DNA from 4 places in the Halomonas sp. HNIBRBA4712 genome. Region 3 is predicted to be linked to each of the others. Evidence: predicted binding sites of a transcription regulator. Region 3 holds the regulator's gene; each other region holds the start of a gene.
The links. Region 3 encodes PhoB, which activates phosphate uptake and scavenging genes when phosphate is short. Its sites were predicted from a motif close to TGTCATANNNNTGTCANA; they were not measured.
Positions count from the first base shown of each region.

Region 1 (7,541 bases), on a different contig from region 3:
TCCCTGACCGCTGCGTTGAATAACTGTGATTCAAGCCGTCAACCTTATACCAGCAGCGCCGGCGTTGCCACACGCTGGAGCGTCGAAGCGAAAACCCACGTGATCGAGCGATTAACGTTAGCCCATGAATTCGCTTGTATTATTGAATCACCGAGACGTTGAAAGCCAGCCGGCCAGCTCGTTTTCGAGCACCTCGACAAGCGCGTGAACATGATCGTCCCGGTCGTTCAAACAGGGAATGTAACTGAAGGTTTCGCCGCCGGCATGCAGGAAGCTTTCGCGAATCTCCTCCTCGATCTCCTCGAGGGTTTCGACACAGTCTGACGCAAAGGCCGGCGAGATGACGGCGATGTGCTTGTGCCCCTGGCGGGCGAGTTCCGCCACGTGCTCGACGGTGGCAGGGCCGACCCACTTCTCCGGGCCGAATTTGGATTGAAAAGCGGTGTCGATCTCTTCTTCGTCAAAGCCCAGCGTCTCGCGTAGAAGCCGCGTGGTCTTCTGGCAGTGGCAGTGGTAGGGGTCGCCTTCGAGCAGGTAGCGCTCGGGGACGCCGTGATAGCTCGCCACCAGTTTGCTCGGGCGCGTGGCCAGGTCGCGGTACGCTTCTTCCACCGAGTTCGCCAGTGCCCGCAGGTAGCTCGGGTGCTCGAAATAGGCCGGCACGGTGCGAATCGCCGGCTGCCACTTCATCGTCATCAACGCGCGAAACGCTTGGTCGTTGGCGGTCGCCGTGGTCGGCGAGCCGTACTGCGGGTAGAGCGGAAAGAAAACGATGCGCTCACAGCCTCTGGCCTGCATCTGCTCTAACACGCTGATGGTCGAGGGGTTGCCGTAACGCATGCAGAAGTCGACTTCGACCGCGTCGCCGTAAAGCGCCTTCAGCCGCGCGGCGAGCTTTTCGGTTTGAGCGCGGGTGATGGTCAAAAGCGGGCTTTCGTCGCGCTCGGTGTTCCAGATGCTCCTGTACGCCTTGCCGGACGAAAAGGGCCGTTTGGTCAGAATGATGGTTTGCAAAAGCGGCTGCCACTTCCAGCGGGCGTAATCGACCACCCGCTGATCCGACAGAAACTCGTTGAGGTAGCGGCGCATCGACCAGTAGTCGGTGGCGTCCGGCGTGCCCAGATTGGCCAGTACCACGCCCACCCGTTTACGGGCAACCGGCGGGTGGGAGGCGGGCGCGTGGGCCAAGCGCCCTTCTCCGGGAGCGTCTTTCAAGATAGCGTCACTCATGGCGTTTCCTTGCTGATTCAATCGCTCGAGCTTACCACTTTTCAGCAAACTCGCGGCATGAAGTTATACTATCAGCACTATTCGTATAACTACGGGTCAACTCATGTCCAAGCCGCTTTTGCTGATATTCGGCGATCAGCTGTCGCTATCGCTTCCACTTTTGCAAAACGCGCCGGATAACGCCGTCGTCGCGCTTTGCGAGGTCAAGGAAGAGGCGCGCTACGTTCCTCATCATATCCACAAGATCGGCCTGTTTCTCGCAGCGATGCGCCACTTCGCCAGGGCGCTCGAAGAGAAAGGATTCAAGGTGGCTTACAGCCGCCTGGACGACGAGGACAATACCCAGTCGCTGCTCGTGGAAGCCGAGCGGCTGGCTCGCAAACACGACTGCGATGAAATTCACGCCCTGCGCCCGGGCGAGTGGCGTCTGTGGGAGGCGATGCAGGATCGCCAGAATGCGAAAATCCCCTGGCACCTGGGTGAGGATACGCGCTTTTTCACCACGCCCGATGACTTCGCCAACTGGATGCGGGGGCGCAAGCAGCCGCGCATGGAGTACTTCTACCGCGAGCAGCGAAGGCGCACCGGGCTTTTGATGGAAAATAATGAGCCCGCCGGCGGCCAGTGGAACTTCGACCACGACAACCGCGAGCCGCTGAAGGGCCAGAAAAGCTTTCCTGCCCTGCCCCATCACCGTCAGGATGAGATCACTAAAGCAGCGCTGATCGATGCCAAGCGCCACTTCGGCGAGCACATGGGTAGCGTCGAAAACTTCAACCTGCCGGTCACCCGCCGCCAGGCACTGGCGGATCTGCGCCACTTCATCACCGAGGCGTTGCCGGATTTCGGCCGCTACCAGGACGCGATCAGCGACAGCGACCCATTGCTCTATCACTCGCGGCTCTCGGCAGCCATGAACATCGGCTTGCTCTCGCCGCAGGAGGTGTGCGAGGCCGCCGAGCAGCATTATCTTGAAGGCAATGCGCCGATCAACGCCGTGGAGGGCTTCATCCGCCAGATACTCGGCTGGCGTGAATACGTGCGCGGGCTCTACTGGACGCAGATGCCCGGCTACAAGCGCGAGAACCGGCTCGATTTTCGCCGCGAGCTGCCGGATTTCTACTGGGACGCGCAGACCGACATGCGTTGCATGAACCGCGCCATTCAGATGACTATCGACAATGCCTACGCCCACCACATCCAGCGGCTGATGGTCACCGGCAACTTCGCGCTCCTGTGCGGGGTCAAGCCCGAGGCGCTGTGCGACTGGTACCTGGCGGTTTACGCTGACGCCAGCGAGTGGGTGGAGCTTCCCAACACGCTGGGTATGGTGCTGCACGCCGACGGGGGCTTGATGGGGTCGAAGCCCTACTGCGCTTCGGGCAAGTACATTGATCGCATGTCGGATCACTGCGCCAATTGCCGCTACTCGCCAAAGCAGATGACCGGCACCCACGCCTGCCCGTTCAACAGCCTCTACTGGCACTTTCTCGAGCAAAACGAGAAGCGCCTGAGTCAGAACCCGCGTATGAAGCTGATTTACGGCTCGCTCAACAAGATGAGCGACGACAAGCGCGACGCCATCCGCCAGCAGGCCGAAAGCTTTTTGCGCACGCTCTCGAAAAGCCAGGGCTACGGTCAGAAACATCACACCCAAGGATACAAGAGCCATTAACGTGAACAGCCAACGCTTTGCAACTCTCGACGCCCGCGCGCCGGTCACGCTCTATTACGACGGTCACTGCCCGTTTTGCATGAAAGAGGTGGCGTGGCTCGAAAAGCACCCTCGCCGAGCGCGCATCGAACTCATCGATATCCAGGCCAGCACGTTTGACCCCAGCACTTCAGAGCGCCCTTTCGAGGACCTGATGGGCAAGCTGCACGTCAAGGATCAAAATGGGAAGTGGTATATCGGCATGGACGCGAGCCGGGCCCTGTATGCAGTGTTGGGCTACCGGCGATGGGTATGGCTATCCTGCTTGCCGGGCCTGCGGGGTGTAATGAATGCAGGCTACCGTGTGTTTGCCCGCTACCGGGTACGGCTGGGGCGGTGGGTGGAAAAGCGCCGAGCGACGCCTGGCGAATGACGAAAGCGCTTCATGAACGCCGGGTAAGTTAAAAAACCAGCGGCATGCGTGAGGTCAGCGGTTCGCTGTAGTGCGCGGCACGGCCGATCATCTCGTCGTGGGGCACGTGCTGCACCAGGTAGGCCCGATGGATATCGGCGCGCTTGAGCTCGAGATAAACATCGTCCAGCGAACGAAACAGCATCGGCTTGCCACGCTGGGTGAGCATGTGGCGGCTGCCTTCGACGTCCTCGAGTTCGACCTGGTAGAAGCGGCTACCGGAGTGGGTAATCACCCGTATCTCGAAATTGCTGGAGCCTTCGACGAAGGCCTTGAGGTGTTTCAGTTCCATGGATTACTCCTGCTATCAGTGGTCATGGGCACAGCGTGACGCTTACCCATGACAATTGTGTGACTCCCTCAACACAACATTAGCGCAAAAGCGAGCGCTTCACTAAGGCGCTCGAACACGCCGATAACAGGGACTCTCTACCAGCCAGCACCCGGCCCGCCGTGGGCGCTTACTGATACTCGGAAGGGTCGATCGCCTTGCCGAGCGAATTGCGGTCTATCCAGTTGCCGCCTTTGGTCTCCTTGTAGCGAAACACGACCTTGTCGCCCACCACCACGGGCAGCTCCGAATCCTCGGTCTGATAGCTGAAGGCGTCGCCGTTGACCACCAGATGGTAGCGGTAGAGATCCGGCATCCCCAGCCACTCCTTGAACGGCCCTTCGCGCTCCAGCGACTCGAGCTCGCCGCGCCCTTCGAGTTTGGGAAGACGCTTCTTGTTGCCCCGTCTGAAACCACCGCCCGCCATGTGCTGCTCCTGTTGATTGAACGTGGCCAGAACCACGCGTGATCGCCGCGCCGCACTTGGCCGCGTCGGCATTAAAGTAAAGGGGCGGCATTATACGGGCCTCGCCCCGTGGCTCAAGTCATTCGCCGAACGCTTCACCGTAGCTGTCCGGCGCCAGATCCTCGAACCGGGTGTACTTGCCGATGAACGCCATGTGCACGGTGCCGATCGGGCCGTTACGCTGCTTGCCGATGATCAGCTCGGCGAGCCCCTGGTTGTCCGGATTATCCGGGTTATAGACCTCGTCGCGGTAGACGAAGGCGATGACGTCGGCGTCCTGCTCGATGGCGCCGGATTCCCGCAGATCCGACATCACCGGGCGCTTGTTGGGGCGCTGCTCCAGCGAGCGGTTGAGCTGGGAAAGCGCCACCACCGGGCAGCCGAACTCCTTCGCCAGGCCCTTGAGCGAGCGCGAGATCTCGGAAATCTCGCCGGTACGGTTCTCGGAGAAGCCGGGGATCTGCATCAGTTGAAGGTAGTCGATCATGATCAGGGCCATGTTGCCGTGCTCGCGCACGACGCGGCGAATCCGCGAGCGCATCTCGTTGGGCGAAAGTGCGGCGGTATCGTCGATGAACAGCTGCTTGTCCTTGAGAAGGTTGACCGCCGAAGTGAGCCGCGGCCAATCCTCGTCCTCGAGCTGGCCCGAGCGTACCCGGGTCTGATCGATGCGCCCAAGCGACGAAAGCATCCGCAGCATCAAGGATTCCGCGGGCATCTCCATCGAGAACACCATCACCGGCTTGTCGCTCGAGATCACCGCGTGCTCGACCAGGTTCATGGCGAAGGTGGTCTTGCCCATCGACGGACGCCCGGCGATGATCACCAGATCCGAGGGCTGCCAGCCCGAGGTCATCTCGTCGAGATCGCGAAACCCGGACGAAAGCCCGGTCATCTCGCCTTTCATGTTGAAAAGCTCGTCGATGCGGTCAACGGCCTTGGTGAGAAGCTCGCTCATGCCGATCGGCCCGCCGGTCTTGGGCCGCTCCTCGGCGATCTGGAACACCAGCCGCTCGGCTTCGTTCAAGAGCTCGTCCGCCGGGCGGCCCTGAGGCGAGAAGGCGCCGTCGGCGATCTGATTGGCCGCGCGAATCAGTTTGCGCAGGGTCGCCCGCTCGCGCACGATATCCGCGTAGGCGCGAATGTTACTCGCCGACGGCGTATTGCGCGCAAGCTCGGCCAGAAAGCCGAGCCCCCCGACGCTGTCGAGCTGGTCGCGGGCTTCCAGCGCCTCCGAGAGCGTCACCACGTCCAGGGGCTGGCCGGACTCCGCCAGATGGATCATGACGTTGAACACCAGCCGGTGCTCGTAGCGGTAGAAGTCGTCCGCCGTCAGCCGCTCGGACACGTTGTCCCAGGCCTGGTTGTCGAGCATCAACCCGCCCAGCACCGACTGCTCGGCCTCGAGCGAGTGCGGCGGCAGCTTCAGCGCCGCCGTTTCCTGATCCGTGGAGGACTCTTCCATCGGAACTCCTATCAATAGCGCGCAAGGCAAAAAAACGCTTTCGCAAGAATAGCACCTTGCGAAAGCGTTCATTCACGAGCGGGTCTTCATACCCCGTCGCCCCACTTCGCCGTCATCCATGAGTACAAAAGCGGTTACCAGAACCGGGGGGAAACAGTATAAAAAAACAAAGGGCGCGGGAAGACCCGCGCCCTTTTCAGCGTCAGTTGGCGGCAGCTTATTCGGCTACGACCACAACGCGAACGGTTGCTTCCACTTCAGCGTGCAGGTGCAGCGCGATGTCGTACTCGCCGGTTTGACGAATCGGACCTTCGGGCATGCGCACTTCGCTCTTGGCGACATCGATGCCGGCAGAGGAGATCGCATCGGCCAGATCGCGCGGACCGATCGAGCCAAACAGCTTTCCTTCGTCGCCCGCTTTGGAGACCAGCGACAGTTCGATGTCGTTGAGCTGCTCTGCGCGCGCTTCGGCTTCTGCCTTGCGCTCGGCGGCCTGAGCTTCGAGCTCAGCGCGCTGTGCTTCGAACGCTTCCACGTTCTCTTTGGTCGCCGGTACGGCCAGGCCGTACGGTACCAGGTAGTTACGGCCGTAACCGGGCTTGACGGTGACCTTGTCACCCAGGCCACCCAGCTTACCAATCTTGTCGAGCAGAATGACTTCCATCTCGTAAACCTCTAGTCAATTGCTGCGGGTAAGGCGTGCGCGAACGTTTGCGAACGTATCAATCAGCCCCAACAGCAGCACAATGAGAATCGTGGGCAAGGTTGTGATCAGCAGTACGTAAAACACCGCCAGCCACAGCCCGTTCATCCCCTTTAATCCAATAAATCCGTGCACTAACGCAATACCGGCCACCAGCATCGGCACCCAGCCAACGATCAGGATCGCCTCGCCGCCAAGCACAAGCCCTAGAACGCCAAGAACCGCCAACAGCGCGAATTCCTTGGGGCTCAAGCGCAGCGCGTGAAACTCCTCACGAAAGCCGCCCGGGTTATAGAGCCCGGCCTGCCAACTGCGCCCCAGGGCCAGGCAAGCCACCGCCGCCAATAGCACGATGAGCCCGGTGACCCCGCCGACCACCGACGCGGCCAGCGCCTCGGTGTCGTACCCCTGGCGGGCAAACTCGTTGAGCATGTTATCCACCTCAACGGAGCTTTCTCTGAGCTGCTCGAGCATGAGCTCGGAGCCGCCGGGCGGGCTGAACACCCCAAGTTGCACCATGAAGGCGCACGCCAGGGTGCCGACGATCAGCGCCTCGCTCCAGCGCATCCGCTCGCGCAGTACGACGGCCATCAGCGTGACCAGCAGTACGCTTGCCAGCGGAATCACATCGCCCTGGGCCCACCAGAATCCGGCGGGAATGGCGGCGGCCAGAGTCACCGGCAGCGCCGGCGCGAAGCCGCGACGAAGCGTCACTAGAGCGCTGACGGCGGCGCCCAGCCAGAAAAGCCAGGGCACGAGCGTGGCCAGTGCCGCTACGCCAATGGCGTAGGGCGTCTTTTGCATCAGCCATCGTGCCAGTGCCAGCATCACATCAAGCGCTTACTGGTGGCTATCGGAATAGGGCAGTAGTGCCAGGTAGCGCGAACGCTTGATCGCGGTCGCCAGCTGGCGCTGGTAGCGTGCTTTAGTACCGGTGATACGGCTCGGAACGATCTTGCCGGTTTCGGTGATGTACGCCTTCAGGGTGTCCAGATCCTTGTAGTCGATCTGCTTGACGCCTTCAGCGGTGAAGCGGCAAAACTTACGGCGACGGAAAAAACGTGCCATGGAGTAGCTCCTTTAATACGTGCGTGAAAAAACTCAGGCAGTTTCTTCGGTTTCTGATTCGGAGTTCGCTTCGCTACGCGGCTTCTCTTCGCGACGCGGGCGCTTCTCTTCTGCCGGCTTCATCATCGGCGACGCTTCGGTGACCGCTTCCT
Region 1 covers NZ_JBIFXR010000003.1:28,146-35,686, forward strand. The annotation lists gene hemH (ferrochelatase) at 148-1,230, opposite strand; gene ACGK9R_RS07385 (cryptochrome/photolyase family protein) at 1,334-2,905, shown strand; gene ACGK9R_RS07390 (thiol-disulfide oxidoreductase DCC family protein) at 2,907-3,317, shown strand; gene ACGK9R_RS07395 (DUF6482 family protein) at 3,346-3,648, opposite strand; gene ACGK9R_RS07400 (hypothetical protein) at 3,818-4,114, opposite strand; gene dnaB (replicative DNA helicase) at 4,233-5,618, opposite strand; gene rplI (50S ribosomal protein L9) at 5,836-6,282, opposite strand; gene ACGK9R_RS07415 (hypothetical protein) at 6,298-7,149, opposite strand; gene rpsR (30S ribosomal protein S18) at 7,162-7,389, opposite strand; gene rpsF (30S ribosomal protein S6) at 7,423-7,541, opposite strand, start outside.
Region 1: a site for PhoB is predicted at 3,696-3,713, ahead of ACGK9R_RS07395 (DUF6482 family protein). Genes of this name have one in related genera too.

Region 2 (7,541 bases), on a different contig from region 3:
TGGTGGTGATCATGGCGGTGCCGCCGCTGGCGGCGGTGCTGGCCATGGCGGCCAGTTCTCTCAGCGTCACGCTCAACGCCGCGCGCTTGGCCTGGGCCGAGCCGCTCGAAGGCGGTCCTGACGCAAATCCCACCCTTTCCCGGTAACCGCGAGTTTTTCTTATGCGCCGATGGCTCTCTTTCATCGAAGCTCATCTGCTCTGGTGGGTGGTCGGAGTAACGCTGCTGGGCCTTTGCTCACCTGCCCCTGGCCTGTGGCTTGCGCCCGCCATCGGGCCGCTGCTGGCGCTTTTGATGCTGCTCGTTAGCCTGACCTTCGACGCTCACGCGGTGAAAGAGGTACTCAAGCGGCCTACGCGCCCCTTGCTGGCGGCGGTGCTGGTGTTTGGGCCGATGTCGCTGCTCGGCTGGCTGACCGGGCGGGCGTTTTTTGGCGCTAGCCCGCTGGCCGCCGGCCAGACGCTGCTGGGAGCGCTGCCAACGGATGTCTCCTCGCCGCTTTTAGTGATGATGGCCCGCGGCAACGTGGCCATGGCGGCGGTCTTCAACGCGATCAACACCGCGCTTTCGCCGTTCATCGTGCCGTTTCTTTTCCTCTGGCTGACCGGTATCGAGCTTGCAACACCGCTGGGCGCCGTCGTCGGCCAGCTGGTGCTGATCGTGCTGCTGCCGACGCTTCTGGGCGTGGCGCTGCGCACCCGCTTTTCGCGCTTTTTCGCCCGCTTCGATGGCGACTACGCCGGGGCAGGCTCAGTGATCTACCTTTTGATTCTGCTCGGCGTGGTCGGCGCCAACGCGGCGACTCTACTCGGTTATGGCGCCTACGCGCTGGTGGTCGCCGCCGCGGCGCTATGCCTGAACCTGGCGGGCTACGCCGTGGGCATGAGCGCCCGGCTGATCACCCGCGACCGCGAGGAGCTGATTGCGTTCTTGTTCACCGCCAGCAAAAAGGAGTTCGGCATCGCCGCGGCGTTCGTGGCTGCATCAAAGCTTCCGGCGGAGATCGCCGTTCCCGCGGTATTCTTCGCCGTGATCCAGATGATCACCTCGCCGCTGGCGGTGCGCTTGTTAACCCGGCGCCAGCACCTTGATCCGCAGGGCCGCGACGCTTGATCGACTTAGCGATAGCCGAGCGCTTTCCCCAGCCGCTCGGCGTGGGCGGCCACCCAGTCGCGGTCGATCGCCCCCCACTGCTTGATCACGTAGCGCCCGCTGTTGTGGCGCTCGCCTTCGGTGGGCTCGAAAACGCACTCGATATCGAGCTCGGCAAGCGTGGCGATGGTGTCCTGGGCGGTGCGCCGGGGCATCCCCGTCGCCTCCATCAGCATGGGAACGCTGTGCGTGCCCTGATCGATCAGGTAGGCAACATACAGGCGGCGATAAAAGCTCGATCGGGTCTTGCTCAAGGCGTGGGTCATGAAAGCATCCATGGATGAATCGATCGCCTCAGCATACGTGGGCGGGCGCTTATTACAATCTTCGCCCATCAGAGCCCCTTACAAACAGTGTATGCGCCGCTGTCATCACGCTGTCACCTGTGTCGCCCAACCTGAAGTGGCAAGCCTTTAAAACGTTCAATACCGTTGGAGGGTATCGCCATGGTGGACACCACCAGTCGCGCAGCGCGGGATGGGTATGCGCACCCGGGGCAGCAGGCGAAGCAGGGCCGGCTGCATCAGTGGATGACGCTGGTACTGCTGGTTTACTTTCTGATCTGCGCGGTCTCCGTGGTCGGCGACGGCTTCAAGCTCGCCACCGGCGACCAGGCCGAGCGGCTGTTTGAATTCGCCACCAATCCCTTCGTTGGTCTGATGGTCGGGATCGTCGCCACCGCCCTGATTCAATCCTCCTCGACGGTGACCTCGGTGATCGTCGGCATGGTAGCCGGGGGGCTGCCGGTCGCGGTGGCGGTACCCATGGTCATGGGGGCCAACGTCGGAACCACGGTGACCAATACGCTGGTGAGCCTGGGCCACGTCAGAAACAAGGACGAGTTTCGCCGCGCCTTCGCCGCCGCTACGGTGCACGACTTCTTCAACCTGATCGCGGTGGTGATCCTGCTGCCCATCGAGATCCTGTTCAGCCCGCTCGAGCGCTTGGCGCTGGCCATCGCCGAGCTCTTCTACGGTGACGCCAACCTGTCGATGGATAACGTCAATATCATTGGCCAGGCCACCCAGCCGATCACCGGCGCGCTCGGGCAGCTCGTTGGCGGGTTGCCGGCGGTGCTGGGGGGTATGGCGCTGATCGTGATCGGTATCGCGATGATCTTCCTGTCGATTCGCTATATCGGCAAGCTGTTGAAAACGCTGATGGTCGGCCGCGCTCGCCAGATCATGCTCAGCGCTATCGGCCGTGGCCCGATCACCGGGGTCGCCTCTGGTGCGCTGGTCACGGTGCTGGTGCAATCCTCCTCGACCACGACCAGCCTGATGGTGCCCATGGCGGGCTCCGGCGCCTTTACCCTGCGCCAGATCTATCCGTTCACCATCGGCAGCAACCTGGGCACCACCATGACCGCGCTGCTCGCGGCCACGGCAATCAGTGGCCCCAACGCGCTGTTGGCGCTGGAAATCGCCGTGGTGCACCTGCTGTTCAACCTGTTTGCCGTCCTGATCATCGGCGGCCTGCCGTTTTTACGCCTGCTGCCGGTCAAGGGGGCGCAGTGGCTGGGGCGGGTCGCCGCCGAGCAGAAAGCGCTGGCCGCCGGGTGGGTGCTGGCCGTGTTTCTTGCGCTGCCGGCCTTGCTGATCACCCTCTCCGTCATTCTGGGGTAACGCCATGAGCATCGAACACAGCATCCATACCACCTCTACCGCGGAACTCAAGGCCATGCTGAACGACTCCATGGCGCTCATCGAGGAGATTCGCATCGAGCTCGACACGCGCGATGCGCAGTCCAGGGAGATCGAAAAACTCGATACGCTGATGGTCGAGGCGCGGCCCAGGTTGCAGGAGATTCGCGGCTTCTTCGCGCTGGTGCTCGAGGAGCTCAAGGCGCGGCGCGGCCCGCACCGTTAGCGTTGGCTAGTCGAACAGGTCGCCCTGAGCGCGGGGTGGCCTGAAGTCGCGGGTATTGAGGCCCTGCTCGGCGCGGGGCTGCATGCCCCATTGGCGGCTGGCGCGCTTGAAGCGCTGCTCGATCATGTCGACGAACACGCCTTCACCGCGAAAGCGCTTGCCGAACGCCGCCTCGTTGGTCTTGCCGCCCCGGCACTGGCGAATCAGGCTCATCACCTTGTCGGCGCGCTCGGGGTAGTGGGCCACCAGCCACTCTTCAAACAGCGGCGCGACCTCGCGGGGCAGGCGTAAAAGCATCCAGCTCGCAGTGCGCGCGCCGGCGTCGCGGGCCGTCTCGATCAGCCGCTCGATTTCGTGGTCGGTCAGCCCCGGTATCACCGGCGAGATCAACACCCCTACCGGCACCCCGGCGGCGCTGAGTTTGCGAATCACCTTCAGCCGCGCTTGGGGCGAGGCCGCACGTGGCTCCAGGGTGCGCTTCAGGTCACTATCCAGACTCGTCAGACTCACCAGCACCCGCACCAGCCGGTGCTCGGCCATCTGTTTCAAAAGATCCAGATCGCGCAGTACGAGGCTTCCCTTGGTCACCAGCGTGACCGGGTGGCGGCATTCGAGCAAAAACGCGAGCAGGCGTCGGGTAGTGCGGTATTTCGCCTCGATCGGCTGGTAGCAGTCGGTGTTGCCGGACAGGTTGATCGGTCGGCAGATGTAGCCGGGTTTCGCAAGCTCCTCGCGCAGGTGCTCGAGCATGCCGGTGCGGGCGATCAGCCGGGTTTCGAAATCGAGCCCCGGCGACATGTCCCAGTAGGCGTGCGAGGGCCGAGCGAAGCAGTAGATGCAGCCGTGCTCGCAGCCGCGGTAAGGGTTCAGTGAGCGATCAAAGGAGAGATCCGGCGAATCGTTGAAGCTAAGCGCACTCTTGCTCGGCTCTTCGCGTATCTCGGTGGCAAGCGAGGTAGGGGCTTCATCCTGCCACCAGCCGTCGGGCTCGCTGACACTCACGCTTTGCGCGAAGCGGTTGGGGGGATCGAAGGTGGCTCCGCGGCCCTTGAAAAAGGGTAGGGCGGAAGAGTCTGCCATGGGGCGCTCCCGTCGGTGGTAATAGATATGTATATAAATACAGTATCCTTGCCCTTTGATAAACACAACCGTGGCGGCGTCTGCAATGCCATTCAGTCAGGCTTGCAAGAGGTTGTGGGAGGGAGCTTCAGCTCGCGACCGATGGCCAAGCCAAGGCGCCTGACGGCGCCATTCGCCGAGTTGTCGGACCACGCTGAGGCGGCCTCCCACATTGGATTTGTGGCCCACTAATAATCGTATATGCTGAAGGTTTTGCTAGGAGCGCTTATGCACGCCTTTTCGATCATTTCGATGCGCCTTCTAGCCGTATACCTCGTGCTCAGCCCGCTAATGGCGCTTGGCTCGACGCTTCCCGCGTTTTTTGAAACGCCGGATGAACTCGAGCGCTGGCGGATGCTGTTCACGGCAAGCCTTCTCGTGCCGCTGATCCTCGGTGCGCTTTTGTGGTTCAAGGCGCCGGGGTTGGCACGTAAGCTCCACCGCAACGAACCGGCAGATACTGCGGTGACCGAAACCGGGCTTGTGCGCGCGGGAAGCTTTCTGATCGGCATCTATCTCATTGCGCAGCATCTGGGCGGCGTCATCTCGCGCTGGCACTGGGGCGGGGGCCTGGACGCCGGCTCGCTCGTGGCACTCGCGATGGGGCTTTTGCTGATGCTCGGGGCTAAAGCGATGGCAAAACTCTTTGATCGTTTTCGGCGCTTTTGAGTAAAACGGAACTCACCATGCGCTCGGGTGTCGATTTGGGTAAGATGGTACTCGCTACATCTTTGGTATAAGAATGATGGGCTTGCACAGTCACCGTCGTAAAAGGTAACCGCCGTTTGAGCCCGCGGCATCAGGTCACCGACATTGGTTAAAGAGGTCGTTAGTCATATGAGAACTCCCCATGACGTGCTCAACGAGTGGATGCAGGCAATCAACAACGCCGACGTCGAAGCGCTGCTGTCGCTCTACGATGAGAACGCCGTACTGATTCCCACCTTTTCCAACCGTATTTCCAACACCCGCGAGAAGCATCGCGACTATTTCGAGCGCTTGGGCGCGCGTCCGGGCCTGAGCATTACGCTTCACGAAAAGACCGTGATCGTTCAGGAAGTCTCCGAGACCATCGCCGCGCTGACCGGCCTCTACAACTGGCGTTTCGAAGTCGATGGCGAGCTTCTCAACTTCGAGGCGCGCTTCAGCTATGTGGTCGATCTCTCGAAAGACGCGCCGATTTTGCACCACCACTCTTCCCAGATCCCGCGCATGCTCTAAGCGCGCGACCCGGCGGCGAGGCACTTTGGCCTCGCCGTTTTTTATTTAGTTCCCTTTAATCAAGCAAATCATCATATTGTCATCTTTCATCGTTAAGCTTCTCTGCGCTAACCAAGTCTGGTTTGTTCACGAGGGGGAATAACGATGAAAACACTATTCAAACGCTCAATGCTGGCACTTTTCGTCACCGCTGCCGTGACGGGCGCCACCATGGGCAGCGCTGCGGGACAACAGGGCCCGGCCAAGAACGTCATTTTGATGATCACCGACGGCGCGGGTATCGAGACCTTCCGCGCGGCGAGCTACTACCGCCACGGGGCGCTGGGCCACGAAGTCTACGACGACTTCGATACCCAGCTGTTCATGGCCACCCACCCGCTCAACACGGCGAACGCCCCGACCCACAGCGACGACAATCAGGTCACCTTCGACCCCAAAGAGCTCTGGAACGAAGAAGCCGTGAATACCGTCTATAAAGGTAACCTCGGCAACTACAAGGGCTACTTCGCCGGCTACGACTACGCCCGCGCCGACTACACCGACAGCGCCGCCGCCGCCACCGCCTTGGCCTCCGGCCAGAAGAGCTACAACAACGCCATCAACTGGTCCAACGACGACCAGTCGATCAAGCATATCGGCGAGTACACCGTCGAGAGCGGCCGGGCACTCGGCGTGGTCTCCTCGGTACAGGTTTCACACGCGACCCCGGCGGGCTTTCTGGCCCATAACGTCAGCCGTAACGACTACGTAGCCATCGGCCGCGAGATCGTCGACTCGGGGCTCGCCACCGTCGCTATCGGCACCGGCAACCCCTATTACGACGCCGCCGGCCAGCGCATCGACGAGCCGCGCGAGAGCGACTTCCGTTTCATCGGCGGAGAAGAGACCTACCAGCGCCTGATCGACGGCGAGACGGACTACGCCTTTATCGAAAGCAAGGAAGATTTCGAAGCCCTGGCGGCCGGCGAACTCGACCTGCCCAAGGACAAGGTGCTGGGCCTAGTGCAGAACATCCAGACCCTGCAGTTCAACCGCCCGGGCGTCGGTGCCGGCAACTTCCTCGACACCTCTCCGAGCCTGGCCACCTTGACCGGTGCCGCGCTCAACGTACTGAGCGCCAGTGACGACGGCCGCGACAACGGCTTTTTCCTGATGGTCGAAGGCGGCGCCATCGACTGGGCTGCCCACGCGAACAACCTGCCGCGCATCATCGAAGAGCAGATCGACTTCAACGAAGCCGTTGAGGCGGCAGTCGAATGGGTCGAGAACGAAAGCTCCTGGGACGACACCCTGATCATCGTCACCACCGACCACGGCAACGGCCTGCTGGAAGGCCCGAACTCCGATGTCGAGGCCTACAGCCCGATCGTCAACCAGGGCGCCGGGGCGCTGCCGCTGGTGCGCTGGCACACCGACACCCACACGCGCGAACTGGTACCGCTCTACGCCCAGGGCGCCGGTGCCGACTACTTCTTCGACATCGCCGAGGCCGAGGAGGGGCTTGCGATCTACGAAGGCGACGATGAGAGCCACTACTGGGTCGATAACACCGATGTGTTCCGTGCCAGCATGAACGCCTTCGGTCTTACCGCCGAGTAACCCTGCACTTACCCCGGAGCCGCCTGCGGGCGGCTCCTTGCGTGGTTCTTTACCCTTCCCGTTACGAGTGCCCCATGATGCTTCGCCTGTTTTTCTCGCTTCTTTTATTGCTGCTTTCGACGACTCCCACGTTCGCTTTGGATGACGAGCGCGCCCTGACCGCCGGCGGCCACGCCTACGCCGAACCCTACCGCGCGATTCGCAAGGAGGGCGTGCTGCATGTCGAAGTGCGCTTTCTGACCGACTACCCCGGCTACTCCGGCGAGCTGATCTAGGCGACATCCCCGCCGATCGCATCGACGGGCTGATCTACGCCGAGTTCGGCGACCAATCCTTCTCGCTGCTGCGCGAGAACGGCGAGGTCGTCGCCCCGGACAGCCTTCGCCTGAGCTTCAACTACGACCCGGAGCACAACCCCCGGGTCGGCAGCTGGAAGGCCGACTTCGTCGCACCGCTGCACGATGTCAACGAGGTGACGATCTTCATGCCCAACGTCGCCCCCATCGGCCCGATTCCGATTCGCGATCGCTGAGGTGGTGGGTGCCATGGTTTCTGCCATCACGGGGCATGAGTGAAGCTCAA
Region 2 covers NZ_JBIFXR010000004.1:235,626-243,166, reverse strand. The annotation lists gene ACGK9R_RS10610 (heavy metal translocating P-type ATPase) at 1-146, shown strand, start outside; gene ACGK9R_RS10605 (bile acid:sodium symporter family protein) at 162-1,112, shown strand; gene ACGK9R_RS10600 (helix-turn-helix domain-containing protein) at 1,118-1,417, opposite strand; gene ACGK9R_RS10595 (Na/Pi symporter) at 1,598-2,776, shown strand; gene ACGK9R_RS10590 (hypothetical protein) at 2,781-3,020, shown strand; gene ACGK9R_RS10585 (PA0069 family radical SAM protein) at 3,027-4,100, opposite strand; gene ACGK9R_RS10580 (hypothetical protein) at 4,368-4,808, shown strand; gene ACGK9R_RS10575 (nuclear transport factor 2 family protein) at 4,977-5,360, shown strand; gene ACGK9R_RS10570 (alkaline phosphatase) at 5,505-6,959, shown strand; gene ACGK9R_RS10565 (hypothetical protein) at 7,034-7,234, shown strand; gene ACGK9R_RS10560 (hypothetical protein) at 7,231-7,506, opposite strand.
Region 2: a site for PhoB is predicted at 5,427-5,444, ahead of ACGK9R_RS10570 (alkaline phosphatase). Genes of this name have one in related genera too.

Region 3 (7,541 bases):
TGTGGGCGCTGGCGATCTGGGTTTCGAGCGTGGCGAGGTTGTCCGCCAGGGCGTTGAGCGGATGGAGCAGCGGCCGCCACTCGGGGCGGCCGCGGTCCTGCAGGTTGTCGATCGAGGCGCGCAGGTCGACCAGCGCCTGCTCGCTGAGCTCGTGATCGAAGGGGCGGTTGAGCAGAAGCGACTTGGCCAGCTGGCGGCACGCCCGGCCCTGCTGATCGAGAAGCCGCTGGCAGCGAAACAGCACGTCGTGGTGAAAAAATGCCTCGGTCAGCGCGCTATACGGGTAGTGGGTGGAGCTTGCGCGCTCGTGAATGTCCTGGGCGATGAAGTAGATACGCAGGTAGCGGTTGAGCTTTGCGCTACCGCGCTGCCCCTCCAGGCGGCGAAAGATCATCTCCTTGGCCTGGTTGAGCGCGGCCACCACCTGGCCGTTCTGGCGCGCCAGTGCCACCCGCCGCGCCTCCACATCCACGCCGCGCACCGGCTCGAACAGCGCCGACTTCAGAATCAGGAACTCGCCCAGGGTCTTGTAGACCCGGGCCATGCTCTGCTTCACCGGCTGGCGGGAGAACAGCGCGCACCAGATCACCGAGATCACCCCGTACCAGGCCGCCCCGCCCAGCAGAAGAAGCTGGCGCGAGGCGACGTCCGCGTCCACGCCGCCGTGCTGCTCGATATTGATCATCGAGTAGATCGAGAGAATCAAGGTGCCCGAGGCAATGGTGGCGTAGCGCTGGCCGATGGCGCCGAGCATGATCAGCGTGAAGACCGACACGCCGAGCCCGAGCGCGAACAGCCACGGCCAGGGGAACAGCCACTGAACCACGAAAGAGGCCAGCGCAAAGCACACAAGCGTGACGGCCAGCGCCTGAAGCCGCCCCTGCCAGCTATCGTCGGTTTCCGAGAGCGCGCAGGCGATGATCCCCAGAAACAGCGGGATCACCAGCGCCACCTCGGCTTGGAACACGCTGAACAAAAGCGCTCCGCTAAAGGCGATGAACACGCGCAGGCTGTAGGCGAATTTATCCAGGGTCCAGAGGCGGCGAAGCGGCAGGGCAAGAGGCATGGCAGCTCGTCGGTAGAAGATTAGACTTTAGTATAATTGGTCGGGCGATCTTTTATAACCAGCGAACTTTACTTGAGCTTAAAAAACGTAGATTTTTAACGTCAACACAGGGAAATCCTGCCCCGTATAACGCAAAAACCCGCCATCATCGGTGGCGGGTTTTTGCGTTTCGAGCATCGGTACCGCGGGGCGGTCCGCCGCTACAGATACTTCAAGAGTTTCTGCAGCTTGTTCATGTCGCTGGAGTCACCGACCAGGCGAACGTCGCCGTTCATCATGCCGTGCAGAAACGCTTGCTGGGTCGGTTTCCTGAGAATCCTGATCGCTGCGTCCTGATCGCGAAAGCGAAGCTCCAGATCGAGATCGATCGGCAGGCCCTTGCCGGTGGCGATGCCCTTGGGCGTCATCCGGTAATGGCGGGCGGTACGCAAATCCTCGGTGGCGATACCCCAATCGAGGCCGCGCATGCGCTCGAGCTGCTCCTTGAAACGCGGCTTGCGCCGCAGTGCTCGCTTGAGCATCACGCCCAGTAGCCACAGCGCCAGCCGCAGTTTCATCAGGAAACGGCGTCCTTGAGCGCTTTACCGGGCTTGAATGCCACGTTCTTGCTGGCCGGGATGTTCAGCGGCTGACCGGTTTGCGGGTTCTTGCCGGTGCGGGCAGCGCGCTCGCGTACGGTGAAGGTACCAAAGCCGATCAGGGCGACGTCTTCGCCTTTCGCCACGCTGTTGGTGATTTCGTCGAGAATGACGTTCAGCACTTGGCCTGCCTTGTCCTTGGACAGGTCGGCGTTTTCGGCGATGGCAGCGGCCAGGTCAGGTTTGCGCATAGAAGGTATCTCCCTGATAGAAAAAATAAGCGTAACGCTTATGAGTGCGATTGAAAACGAACGAGTGTTTTAATTTGATTGTCTCGAGCGCGAGGCCGGGCTCGAGCGCTACTGCGTTGCGATTTAGCCTAGCAGCGCGGGCACTGCTCTGGAAAGCTCCACTTTCCTTTTGACCGCGCGCCCTGTCAATGCAAACCCGACTAATTGCCCATCTTTATCTTTTGCAAAGGCGGCGAGCGCATCGGCCTCGCCTTCGACCTGCCAGTGACTTGCCGGCTCGACCGGCGGGTAGGCCACCACCGGCAGAAGCGGCGTCTTGACGATGACCGGCCAGGCGCCGAGGCGCACCCGGGTCGGCTCGCCGGTCAGCGTGGCGGCCAGCGCCTTGACGCTGGCCTGAAGCGGCTGAACGTACATGGCGTTGACCCCGTCGATGCACGCCGCGTCGCCCAGCGCGTAGATGCGTTCACAAGAGGTTTGCAGATAGCGGTCGACCTGAATACCGCTTGGCTGCGTCTCGAGTCCGGCCTGCTGGGCCAGTTCGATGCGCGGCGCCAGGCCCGTGGCCATGAGAACGGCATCGACGTGGTGGGTCTGGCCGTCGTCGAGGGTGAGGGCGATGTCGTCGTGCTCGCCGGGGGTGATGGCGGCCACCGTGCGATGCAGGGCGAGCGCGATGCCCGCCGCCTCGAAAGCATCAATCAGCGCCTTGCCCAGCGGCGGGGGCAGAAGGCGGGGCAGCGGCGTGGCTTCCGGGGCGATCAACGTGACCCGGTGGCCGCCGGCGTGCAGGTCGTTGGCGAACTCGCAGCCCACCAGCCCCGCGCCGATCACCGCCACCCGCGCAGGGCCGCGGGTGAGTGCTGCGTGAAAGCGGCGGTAGTCGTCGAGGTCGTTGACGCTGAAAAAGCGCTCGGCCAGCGCGTCGGGCACCTCGAGGGCAGCGCGCGGGCGGGCGCCGGTGGCGAGCACCAGCCTGTCGAACGCGAGAAGCTCGCCGTTTTCGAGCGTGAGCTGGCGGGCCTTGGCATCGAGGCCGGCGACTCGCGCGTTGGCACGCAGCGTGACGTTCAGCTCGTCGGCGAGTGCTTCGCCGCTCTGGCGGGCGAGCGCCTCTGGCGCAAGGCGCTTGCCAAACCCGGTGGAGAGCAGCGGCTTGCTGTATTCGTCGCCGCTGTCAGCGCTCAAAAGCGTAATCGAGCGCGTGTCGCCGCGGCGGCGCAGCTCGCGGGCAAGACCGATGCCGGCCATGCCGGTGCCGACGATGACCAGGTCGACCGGCGTTGCCGTTTTCAAGGAAGTGTGAGCCATGGCATCACCCGGGTGAAAAGCGAATGTCTACAAAAGCGTGCCAAAGCCCCATGTTACACTAACGCCCACCCCATGACCGCCCTGGAGATCGCGTGGCTTCACACCCTCTCACTGCCCACCCTTACCCGCGATGGCGCCCCGTCAGCGCTCTGCGCCCGGCGATGAGCGCGCCCTGGTGGCAGTGGGTGGCCTCGACCGACTCTCTGACCGCGCGGCTGATCGACGCCGGCCACCCAAGTGACTTTCGCGTCACGCTGCTGGGCCAGCGGGTGGGCGTGCCCGCCCGCGACGAAGCCCGGGCGCTGGGGCTTGCGCCACGGCGGCTTGCCTGGCTTCGCGAAGTGGCGCTCGGCGCGAAGGGCCGCCCCTGGGTCGTGGCGCGCTCGGTGGCGCCGCTTGACGCGCTGACGGGCCAGCATCTCGATACCCTGGGCGAGCGCTCGCTGGGCAGTTGGCTGTTTCGCCAGCCGGATCTGGTGCGCGGCCCGCTTTACGCTACGGCCCAGCCCACGGCCTTCGCCGAGCGCCAGGCACCGGCAGGCGTACAGGCCCTCTGGGCGCGGCGCTCGGTGTTCTATCACGGCGGGCTATCGCTTCTGGTGCAGGAGGCGTTTTTATCCACCATGGCGGATGATCTTGGCATGGCTTCGCGCTAGGCTAGAGGCGATTTTATCTTCGTGAGGTAGGCATGGACCGTTCTCTGCTGCGCCCGACCGGGTGGTCCCGGCTGGGCGACTTCATCACCCTGATGCGCCTGGACCGGCCCATCGGCACTTGGCTTTTGATGTGGCCGACGCTCTGGGCGCTGTGGCTGGCCGCCGAGGGCGTACCGGGGCGCAAGGTGCTGTTGATTTTCGTCGCCGGCGTTTACGCCATGCGCGCGGCCGGGTGTGTGGTCAACGACTACGCCGACCGCCACTTCGACGGCCACGTCAAACGCACCAAAAATCGGCCGTTGGCGACCGGGCGCATCGGCGAGGCCGAGGCCAAGGTGCTGTTCATCGCGCTGGTGGCGGTGTCGTTCATCCTCGTGCTGTTGACCAACTGGTTTACCGTGATGCTCTCGGTCGGCGGGCTGGCGCTGGCCGCTGCCTACCCCTTCATGAAGCGCTATACCCACTTCCCCCAGGTGGTGCTCGGCGCGGCGTTCTCCTGGGCGATCCCGATGGCCTTTGGCGCCACGCTTGGCTACGTGCCGCTCGAGGCCTGGGGGCTGTTTCTGGCCAACGTACTCTGGACCGTCGCCTACGACACCCAGTACGCCATGGTCGACCGCGACGACGACCTGAAGATCGGCATCAAGTCCACCGCGGTGCTGTTCGGTCAGGCCGACCGGCTCATCATCGGGCTCTTACAGCTGGCCACACTACTGTTGCTGGCCTGGGTGGGCTGGCGCACGGGCCTTGGCGGCTTTTTCTGGCTGGGGCTGGCGGCGATGGCGGCGACCTTCGTGCACCAGCAGCGTTTGATCGTGCAGCGCGAGCGCGACGCCTGTTTCCAGGCCTTTTTGAACAACCACTGGTCGGGGCTCGTACTCTTTGCCGGGCTTGGCTTGAGCCTCTGGCCGGTGGCGGGCTAATGTTACCGTTGTCATAAAACTGTCACCCGCTCATGGTGTGATTGTCACCGAGACGTCATCGACCCCTTTTTGCCTTTACACCGTGAGGCCCGCCCATGACCGCCAGGACCGTTCTGATCGTCGACGACGAGGCGCCCATCCGTGAAATGATCGCGGTGGCCCTGGAGATGGCCGACTATCGCGTGCTCGAAGCGGACAACGCTCAGGATGCCCACGCGCTGGTGGTGGATCACCAGCCGGATCTGCTGCTGCTCGACTGGATGATGCCCGGCACCAGCGGTATCGAGCTGGCCCGGCGCTTGAAGCGCGAGGAGGCCACCGCCGAGCTTCCGATCATCATGCTCACCGCCAAGGGCGAAGAGGACAACAAGATCCAGGGCCTCGAGGCGGGCGCCGACGACTACATCACCAAGCCGTTCTCTCCCCGCGAGCTGGTCGCGCGGCTCAAGGCGGTGCTCCGACGCACCACCCCGCGCGGCATGGAGGACCCGGTCGAGATCAACGGGCTGCTGCTCGACCCTGTGAGTCACCGGGTCAGCGCCCACGGCAAGGCGCTCGATATGGGGCCGACCGAGTACCGCCTTTTGCAGTTCTTCATGACCCACCAGGAGCGCGCCTATACCCGCAGCCAGCTGCTCGATCAAGTGTGGGGTGGCAATGTCTACGTCGAGGAGCGCACCGTGGACGTTCACATTCGTCGTTTGCGAAAGGCCCTTGGCGATGCCCATCAGAATCTGATTCAGACGGTGCGTGGCACGGGTTACCGCTTCTCCGCTCGGGCGTAAGCCGTGCATCTGTGGAGCCGGGAGTTATGGCGCGTCGCCTGGCTTGCCACGCTGGGCGTGATCGTTGGATGGCTGTTCGATGCGCCGGGCATCGGGCTGGCGGCGGGGCTGGCCGTTTGCCTTTACTACCACTTACGCCAGCTGCGCGCGCTCTACCGCTGGCTGACCCTCACCCCTAATCAGGAACCGCCCGCGGCGGCGGGGCTCTGGGGCGATCTGCTCGATCGCCTTTACCGCTACCAGAAAAGCCAACGGATCACCCAGAATCGGCTGCGGGCGACGCTTTCGCGCATTCAGGAGTCTTCTGAAGCGATGCGCGACAGCGTAGTCATGCTCGACCGTCACGGGGACCTGGAGTGGTGGAACAGCGCCGCGACCGACATGCTGGGATTACAGGCTGCCCACGATCGCGGCCAGCATATTACCAACCTGGTGCGTGATCCGGCCTTCGTGCGCTACTTCGCTTCGCTGAGCTACGGCGAGCCGCTGACGATCACGTCACCAATCGACGAGCGTCGCATTCTCGAGTGTCAGATCACCCTGTACGGCGATGACGAGCGCCTGCTGATGGCGCGCGACATTACGCGTTTGCACCGCCTGGAGCAGATGCGCCGGGACTTCGTCGCCAACGTTTCTCACGAGCTTCGAACACCGCTGACGGTGCTCTCGGGGTATCTGGAAACCTATAGCGATCTGGCCGAGACGCTGCCGCCACGACTCGGCCGCAGCATTACCCAAATGCAGGCGCAAACGCGGCGTATGCAGAATCTGGTCAACGACCTGCTGCTGCTTTCACGCCTTGAAACCGATCAGGGCGGCAAGGACCACATGCCATTGGCGCTGGCGCCGCTTCTGGAGAGCATCTGCCAGGACGCCCGGGCGCTTTCCGCTCAGCAGCACGAAGCCCCACAGCAGATCGAGCTCGAGATCGAAAGCGATGCCCGGCTTCTTGCCAGCGAGCAGGAGCTTCGCAGCGCGATCTCCAACCTGATGTTCAACGCCGTGCGCTACGCGCCGCCGGAGAGTCGGATCACCCTGCGGTTCGTTGACCTTGAAGAGGGTGGCGCCTGTATCGAGGTAGAGGATAACGGCGAGGGTATCGACCCGGTGCATATCCCCAGGCTCACCGAACGTTTCTACCGCGTCGACAAGGGCCGTAGCACCGCAACCGGTGGAACGGGCCTTGGTCTCGCCATCGTCAAGCACGTACTGCTGCGTCACGACGCCAAACTGCAGATCGATTCCCACCCAGGCCTGGGCGCCCGCTTTCGCTGCGTATTTCCCGTCTCAAAAATTGCCCCCGTACTCACGGCTCGTTAAAAGCTTTACAAGTGTGTCAAAGTGGCAGCGTTAACTTGTACAAAAATGCTCATGTGTCATTTTTAGCCACTATCCACGTGCTCTTGTGGCATCAGCAACATGCCTTGTACAACTTGTGTAATATTTTAAGTTTTTGATTTTATTTGTTATTTAATTAAATTGGCACGCATGGCATACGATCTGCAAAGATTTGAGTAAGAAAGAAAACGGTGAACGACACGGATTGCACGTCACTGTCTCTTACTTCAAGCGGTACCCACAGCAATTCAGGAGGTGGATTATGATGTCCAAGGAACTGCTCAAGAAAGCTGGAATTCTCGGTATCTCTTTCGGTCTGCTGGCAAGCCCGATGGCCTTTGCCCAAACCACGGATCATCCTTCCATTGATGAAAATCAGGACAGCATGGTCGAGCAGGACGGTACGCAGGATCACGGTGTCAATATGAACACCAACGAAGCTCCTGATTACACTGAGGAAGAGCTCACAACCGATCATCACACCCAAGGCCCGAACGATGAAACCATCGGCGAGCCGGACTCCATGGGTACAGCACCGGATTCAATCGGAGGAACTGACCCGGGCGCAGAACTGAGCCCTGAAGAAGTCGTAGAGCGCAACTCCGATTCGTAAGTAACATTTAGTTGCAAAAT
Region 3 covers NZ_JBIFXR010000007.1:160,702-168,242, forward strand. The annotation lists gene yccS (YccS family putative transporter) at 1-1,066, opposite strand, end outside; gene ACGK9R_RS14210 (hypothetical protein) at 1,267-1,623, opposite strand; gene ACGK9R_RS14215 (HU family DNA-binding protein) at 1,623-1,895, opposite strand; gene ACGK9R_RS14220 (NAD(P)/FAD-dependent oxidoreductase) at 2,019-3,206, opposite strand; gene ACGK9R_RS14225 (chorismate--pyruvate lyase family protein) at 3,299-3,862, shown strand; gene ubiA (4-hydroxybenzoate octaprenyltransferase) at 3,895-4,785, shown strand; gene phoB (phosphate regulon transcriptional regulator PhoB) at 4,881-5,570, shown strand; gene phoR (phosphate regulon sensor histidine kinase PhoR) at 5,574-6,890, shown strand; gene ACGK9R_RS14245 (hypothetical protein) at 7,174-7,521, shown strand.

Region 4 (7,541 bases), on a different contig from region 3:
GTCCGGAAGCGAAAGCTCCTGCTCGAGGATGTCGCGCTTGACCGCGCGCTCGAAAATCTCGGACAGACACTGTACCTGGGCTTCCGCCAGGGTATTGCCCGCGCTCATGCCGTTGCTCAGAAAGAGATTCTCGATCAGGTTCGACGGGAAGTAGACCGTCTCACCGTCGCTTTGGCGGGTAAACGGCAGCGACACGATACCGCGATCCACGCGCCCGGAGTTGGTGTCATAAAGGTGAGAGCCGGCAAGCTCGCCTTCCGGGTTGTAGATCGCCCGGGTGTGGGCGTCGAGAATCTCCTCGGGCAGCGCGTCATCAGGGCCGGGCTGGAACCACTTTTCATTGGGGTAGTGAACGAAGTCGCTGTCCGCGATCTCCTCACCGAAGTACTGGTCGTTGTAGAAGAAGTTGCATGACAGCCGCTCGATGAACTCGCCAAGCGCCGAGCAGAGCGCGCTCTCCTTGGTCGCGCCCTTGCCGTTGGTGAAGCACATCGGCGAGGCGGCATCGCGAATGTGCAGCGACCAGACGTGGGGCACGATATTGCGCCAGGAGGCGATCTCGATCTTCATGCCGAGATCCGCGAGGATGCCGCTCATGGTGGCGATCGTCTGCTCCAGCGGCGCATCCTTGCCTTCGATGAAGGTTTCACTGCCTTCCGGCGCGCCCATCAAGAGCGCCTGGGCGTCCTCGTCGATGTTCTCGACCACCTCGATCTGAAATTCCGGGCCGGTCTGCACGACCTTTTTCACCGTGCAGCGGTCGATGGAGCGCAGCATGCCTTCGCGGTCCTTCTCCGAGATATCCTCGGGCAGCTCGACCTGGATCTTGAAGATCTGCTTGTAGCGGTTCTCCGGGTCGACGATGTTGTTCTGGGAAAGCCGAATGTTGTCGGTCGGGATGTTGCGCGCGTTGCAGTACACCTTGACGAAGTACGCCGCGCACATCGCCGAGGAAGCCAGAAAATAATCAAACGGCCCGGGGGCGGAGCCATCGCCCTTGTAGCGAATCGGCTGATCGGAGACGACGCTGAAGTCGTCGAACTTCGCCTCGAGGCGTAAATTGTCGAGGTAGTTGACCTTGATTTCCATGGAGAGACGTCCGGATCGATGAGTGTGCCCTGCTCTTTCAAAGGCATCGGGCGATGCGCCCATTATCCAGCTTTTGACCCGGCGCGTCTTGCCTGTCTCACCCTAGCGTCTTGATCAACACCCTGGACTTGCGCGCGTGGTTGTAGGCGTCGCGCTTGAGCGGCGGTAGCGCCTCCAGGCTCGCCGGCTGAAAGCCGCGCTCGACGAACCAGTGGGCGGTATGGGTGGTGAGCACGAACAGCGCCGTGAAGTTCAGCTTGCGCGCGCGCTGCTCGATGGCCCCGGCCAGGCGCTCGCCGCGCTCGCCGCCGCGGTAGTTTTCGTGCACCGCCACGCAGGCGAGCTCGCCGATGGCGCTGTCGGCAAAGCCGTGCAGCGCCGCGCAGCCGATCACCATGCCGTCGCGCTCGATCACCAGATAGTCGTCGATCTCGTGCTCCAGGCGCTCGCGAGAGCGCGCCACCAGCATGCCGCGACGCTCCAGCGGCTCCAGAAGCTCCAGTAGACCGCCGATATCGCTGAGCGTGGCCGATCGAAGCTGCTCGTAGCGGTGCTCGGTGATCATGGTGCCGACGCCGTCGCGAGTGAAAAGCTCGCCCAACAGCGCATCCGGGTCGCGCCAGCATAGAAGGTGGGTGCGCGCCACGCCGTGGCGCGCGGCGGCGCAGGCCGCACTCAGGTGACGGGCAAGCTCCGAGCCCGGCTCGGCGCGCGCAAGCCGCGGCTCTGCCTCGGCGGGAGTGAGCTGGCGCAAAAGCGCACCCTGCTCATCCTCGAGCCCTTCGGAATCGCCGAGCAGAATCAGCTTGTCCGCCTTGAGCGCGACGGCGGCGTGGTGAGCGACGTCCGCCGCATCCAGATCGAACACCTCACCTGTGCTGGAAAAGCCGAGCGGCGGCAAAAGAACCAGCGACCCCTGAGCGAGCAGTTCCTCGATCGCCGCCGCGCGCACCCGGCGCACCTCGCCGCTGTGGTCGAAGTCGACCCCTTCGCGCACGCCGAAAGGCTTGGCAGTCACCAGATTACCCGAGACCACGCTCAGCTCGACGCCGTGAAGCGGCGAGTTGGGCAGCGCAAGCGAGAGCCTCGCTTCGAGCCAAAGCCGCTGGTGCGAGGCAACCCGCTCGACCTGAGCCATCACCGCGCGGTCCGCCACCCAGCGCCCCTCGACCCGGATCGGCTCGATACCGGCCTCGGTCAGCGCGCTTTGCACCTGCGGGCGCACGCCGAACACCACCACCAGCCGAACGCCCAGGGTATGCAACAGCGCCAGATCCTGTACCAGCTGCTCGCCGCGCCCCGCCGCCAGAGCGTCGCCCTCGATCAGTACGACGAAGGTTCGCCCCCGGTGGGCGTTGATGTACGGGGAGGCGTTGCGAAACCAGTCGACAAAGGGGAAGCGTGTATCCAAGGGGCCGCTCTCCGGCGCAGGTGAGTGAAAGCGTAGGTAGACCGGCTACTTTACCAGAGCCTGAAAAAACAGCGCCAAAAAAAGCGGCACCGCTTTGCTCGAACGACCAGCAAAACGGTGCCGCGTTGTCAGCGCACGCCGGCGTTAGCCGAACATGCCCTTGAACATGAAGAAAAACAGAATCGCCAACCCCGCCCCCGCCGGCAGCGTGATCAGCCAGGACATCACGATGGTGCCGATGACGCGCAAATTCAGTGCCGCCATACCGCGGGCCAGGCCCACGCCAAGCACCGCGCCGACCAGCGTGTGAGTGGTCGAGATCGGCAGACCCGTACCCGAGGCGAGCACCACCGTGGTGGCGGCGGCCAGCGTCGCGGCGAAGCCGCGGCTCGGCGTGAGCTCGGTGATGCCGGTACCGACGGTGGCGATCACCTTGTGGCCGTAGGTGACCAGACCGAAGACGATACCGCCGCCGCCCAGAATCAGCACCCACCAGGGCACCAGCGAGGCGCTGTCGATCATGCCTTCGCTCTGCACCACGCCGATCACCGCGGCGAGCGGGCCAACGGCGTTGGCCACGTCGTTGGAGCCGTGGGCGAAGGCCATGGCACAGGCGGTGAACACCATCAGCACGCCGAAGACCCGCTCGACGTTGGCGTAGCCGAAGTGGTCGCTGGCCGCTTTTTCGTACTTGATCCGGCGCAGCATGACCACCCCAAGCCCGGTGATGGCAAGCCCCAGCACCAGCGAAAGCACGAAGCTCTGGCCAAAACTCAAGTCGAGCCCCACGTGGGAAAGCCCCTTGATCAGGGTGACCATCGAGACGATGAAACCGACCAGAAAGACGTAGCCCGGCACGTAGCGCTTGGCGGCGACGAAGGGGTCGCTGTTTTCGAAAATCAGGTGATGCACCGACTTGAACAGCACGAAAGCGATGGTGCCGGCCAGAAGCGGCGACACCAGCCAGCTCGAGGCGATGGTGCCAACGCTTCCCCAGTCCACCGCGTCCACCCCGAGACCCACGGCGCCGAAACCGACGATCGCGCCGACCACCGAGTGGGTAGTGGACACCGGCCAGCCCCGTGAGGAGGCAACCATGAGCCAGAGCCCCGCCGCCAGCAGCGCCGAAAGCATGCCGTACACCAGAAGCTCCGGATGCGCGGCCAGCAGGGCCGGGTCGAGAATGCCGCCGCGAATGGTCGCGGTGACCTCACCGCCGGCAAGCCAGGCGCCGAGGAATTCGAAAATCACCGCGATGATGATCGCCTGCTTGATGGTGATCGCCTTCGACCCCACCGAGGTACCCATGGCGTTGGCGACGTCGTTGGCCCCCACCCCCCAGGCCATGAAAAAGCCGAACAAACAGGCGAGGATGATGAACACCTCGCCGTGCTGGGCAATAATCTGCATGACGCCCCCTTAGCGCGCAGTCAAAATCTGGAGTCGGCTACCCACGCGCTCGGCGCGATCGGAAAGCTCGCCGATCCACTCGATGATCTTGTAAAGAAAGATCACGTCCACCGGCGGCAGTTGGCTTTCGAGTTCGAAAAGGCGACGGCGGATGGCGACCTGTTGATCGTCCGCCTGATGTTCGAAGTTGTGCAGCTCGCGAATCATGTTGCGCATCACGTCCGATACCGTGCGCCCAAAGCCGGACTCGAGCAGCTCCTTGAGCTCCTCCAGCGCCTGGCGGGCGTGGCCCACGCAGGCCACGCTGGTCACGATGTAATCGCGCATCAGCTCGGCCAACTCGTCCGGCACCCGCATCTTGCGCCCCATCATGATGCCGGTGATGTCGCGTACCTTGTTGGCGATCTTGTCCTGCACGCTGATCAGGTCGAGCAGGTCCGTGCGCGAGACCGGCAGAAAGAGCGTATTGGGCAGGTTCAGGCGAAGTTCGGTCTTGAGGACATCGGCGTCGTGCTCGAGCTGGGTCACGTTCTCGCGAAGCTCGGCGGCCTTGTCCCAGTCGCCAATGAGCGTCGCCTCGAAAAACGGCAGCAGCTGGTCGGCGCACTCGTTGGCCTTGACGATGTGCGCCAGCAACGGGTGGAATGGCGAGCGGCCGAACATCGCTGAAAAAGGATTGCTGGTAGCCATAAAGCTTATGAGCCTTTGTTCGAAAGCCTGGAAATAGCGGGCGCCAGTATAAAGAGTGCGCTCGCCGCCGTCATGAAAAGTTCATAAATGTCATCAAAATTTAACGCCATCTTCACAACGTCAAGGTAGCCATTGTCATGAAAGACCACGCCCCGGTTGAAGTAGAGCTCAAGCTAGCGCTGCCTTCAACGTCTATCGCCGCGCTTTTGAGCTACCCGGCCCTTGGCGCCGCCCCGACCCGGTCGCACCTGGCCAACACCTATTACGATACGCCAGACGGTGCGCTCGCCAGCGCCGGCATCGCCCTGCGCCTGCGCAAGATAGGCGCCGCCACGCTGCAAACGGTCAAGACCCGGGGCCACGGCGGCGGCGGGCTGTCGACGCGCAGCGAGTGGGAGTGGCCGGTCAAGGGAGAGCTGGATCTCGATTCGCTCAAGGCGCTCCCCCCTTTCGAAGGCGAGCTGAGCAGTACGATAGCCGCCCTGTCTCCCCACCTGCGCACCGACTTCGAGCGGCGCAGCTGGCTGATCGACTGGAGCGACAGCCGAATCGAGCTGGTGCTCGACGAAGGCGAGATCGAGTGCCAGGGCGCCCGAGCCACCATCTGTGAAGTCGAGCTCGAGCTGAAGAGCGGCTCCCCCCAGGCGCTCTGGTCGCTGGCGCTGTCGCTGTCGGCCCAGACGCCGCTGCGCCCGAGCGATTCGAGCAAGGCCGCTCGGGGAAACGCGCTGGGCCAGAAGGCGTGGGCGCTGCCCGAGGCCACCACGCCCGGCGAGTGGCTTCACCGCGCCACGGTGGCCCTCGATGCGTTCAACGACAGCGGCGAGCGCGCCTATTTCGAGCACGCCGAGCACGCCTACAAGACGCTGGCCGAGCATTCGGCCCTCGATGAGACGCTGCGCCCGACGGCGGCGGCGCTCTACCGCGCCCTCGACGACCAGCGCCTGACGATCTCCTTTGGCTACAACGCGCTGAGCCTGGCGCATCGCCTGGCCCTGCAAAGCGCGCTAAGCTGAACCAGCTAGCCAGCAAAAGGACGATGCCATGAGTTTTCCCCTCGCGCCGGGCCCGGAAGGCCTGCGCTCGCAGCTTTTTCATATCATTTTCGAGTCCGACACGCCCGGCGCCAAGGCCTTCGACCTGGCGCTGATCATCGCCATTCTGACCAGCGTGTCGCTCATCATCCTCGGCAGCGTCGAGAGCATCGCTCAGCCTTACGGGGAGCTGTTTCTCTATATCGAGTGGACGATCACGGTCCTGTTCAGCATCGAGCTGCTGGTACGCCTTTACTGTCTCGACCGGCCGCTCTCCTACCTCAAGAGCTTCTACGGTGTGGTGGACATGATCGCCATTCTTCCCGCTTGGCTGGTGCTGCTGGTACCTGGCGCTCACGGGCTGGTGATCGTGCGCCTTTTGCGGGTGCTGCGTATCTTTCGCATTCTGCGGATGATGGAGTTCGTCGGCGAAGGGCACATGCTGCTCGAGGCGCTCAAACGCAGCTCGCGCCAGATTCTGCTCTTTTTCAGCAGCATTTTGATGGTAGTGACGCTGTTCGCCGCGCTGATGTACACCATCGAGTCCGAAGAGGCGGGCTTTACCAGCATCCCGATCTCGATCTACTGGGCGATCGTGAGCATGACCACGGTGGGTTACGGCGATATCGTCCCCGTCACCCCGCTGGGCAAATCGATCACGGTGATTCTGATGCTTCTGGGCTACTCGGTGATCGCGGTGCCCACCGGGGTGTTCTCCGCTCAGGTACTGCGCTCGATTCGCGAAGATCGCTACTCCGACGAAGCCTGCCCCGGCTGCGGTTATGATCGCCACGAAAAGGACGCCCGCTACTGCCTGCGTTGCGGCACCTGGCTCGACGAGTTCAGCGACGACCCGCGCGAGGAGAAACGCAAAGAGGCGCAGGAGAAGGAAGACGAGAAAGAGAAGAAGAGAGACGAGCAGCGCCGCGAAGACGACTCATAAAGCCACATGCTTTTGATCGACGCAGAAGGCCGCCCAGTGGGCGGCCTTCTGCGTATCGCGGCGTTTTCATCACTGCTCTTCGAACGGTGCCTGCCAAGCGTCCAGCTCGGCGTCGCTCCAGCTGCCGTAGGTGGCGTTGGGGAACATGATCCAGTCATCGCCAAAACGCTCGGCGTTCTCCTCGACCTGACGGCGCTGCTCGTCGAGCTCGGAAGTGAACAGCTCAGAGAAGTCGTGCAGCGTATCGCCCAACTGCATCACCAGCGTGTAGTCATCGGTGACCTGCTGGCGACGCTCGCTTTTCGGCGGGCCCAACAGCAACACGTGCTCATCGGACACCTGGGGCAGCGCCAGCGCGTTCAAGGTGTCGAGCGTGGCGGCCTTGTTCTCTTCATAGCGGTCCGACACGTAGAAGATCGCCACGTCCTGCTCGTCGGCGAACTCGAGGAACTCCTTGGCGCCGGGGATCAGTCGCGGCTCACCCTCACGCTCCCAATGCTTCCAGGTGTCCCAACTCGTGAAGTCGTGGCACGCCTGCATGTCGCGTACCAGCAGCGCGCTGTTGTCGATCACGGTTTCGTCGAGATCGGTAATGATCGCCAGCGGCGTCTCGTCATCGCGCTCGGCGAGGCGGTCTTTCAAACGGTAGGTCGCCAGCGCATACCCCTGGCGTTGAAGCGCCGCCACTTCGGCGGACTGCTGATGGTAGCGAAGCCCCATGGCGTACTGGTCGAGCTCACAGGCCTGCTCGCTGGAAGACTCCTGAGCCATCGCACCTGCCGACATCACTCCACCGACCCCGAGAATCAGCGCACTCAGCGCAAAACGATTGACGTTGCGATTCATTCACACTTCCTTTTTTGAACGTGCCATCACACGGATAAATCAATAACGCAGCGTTATTGAAAGAGCATGAAACCATCGTATTTTATTTTTATTAAACACTCAAACAATAAAAAGCCAC
Region 4 covers NZ_JBIFXR010000003.1:382,415-389,955, forward strand. The annotation lists gene ACGK9R_RS08990 (OsmC domain/YcaO domain-containing protein) at 1-1,089, opposite strand, end outside; gene argA (amino-acid N-acetyltransferase) at 1,187-2,500, opposite strand; gene ACGK9R_RS09000 (inorganic phosphate transporter) at 2,645-3,910, opposite strand; gene ACGK9R_RS09005 (TIGR00153 family protein) at 3,920-4,600, opposite strand; gene ACGK9R_RS09010 (CYTH domain-containing protein) at 4,738-5,616, shown strand; gene ACGK9R_RS09015 (ion transporter) at 5,645-6,577, shown strand; gene ACGK9R_RS09020 (5'-nucleotidase, lipoprotein e(P4) family) at 6,647-7,423, opposite strand.
Region 4: a site for PhoB is predicted at 4,689-4,706, ahead of ACGK9R_RS09010 (CYTH domain-containing protein). Genes of this name have one in related genera too.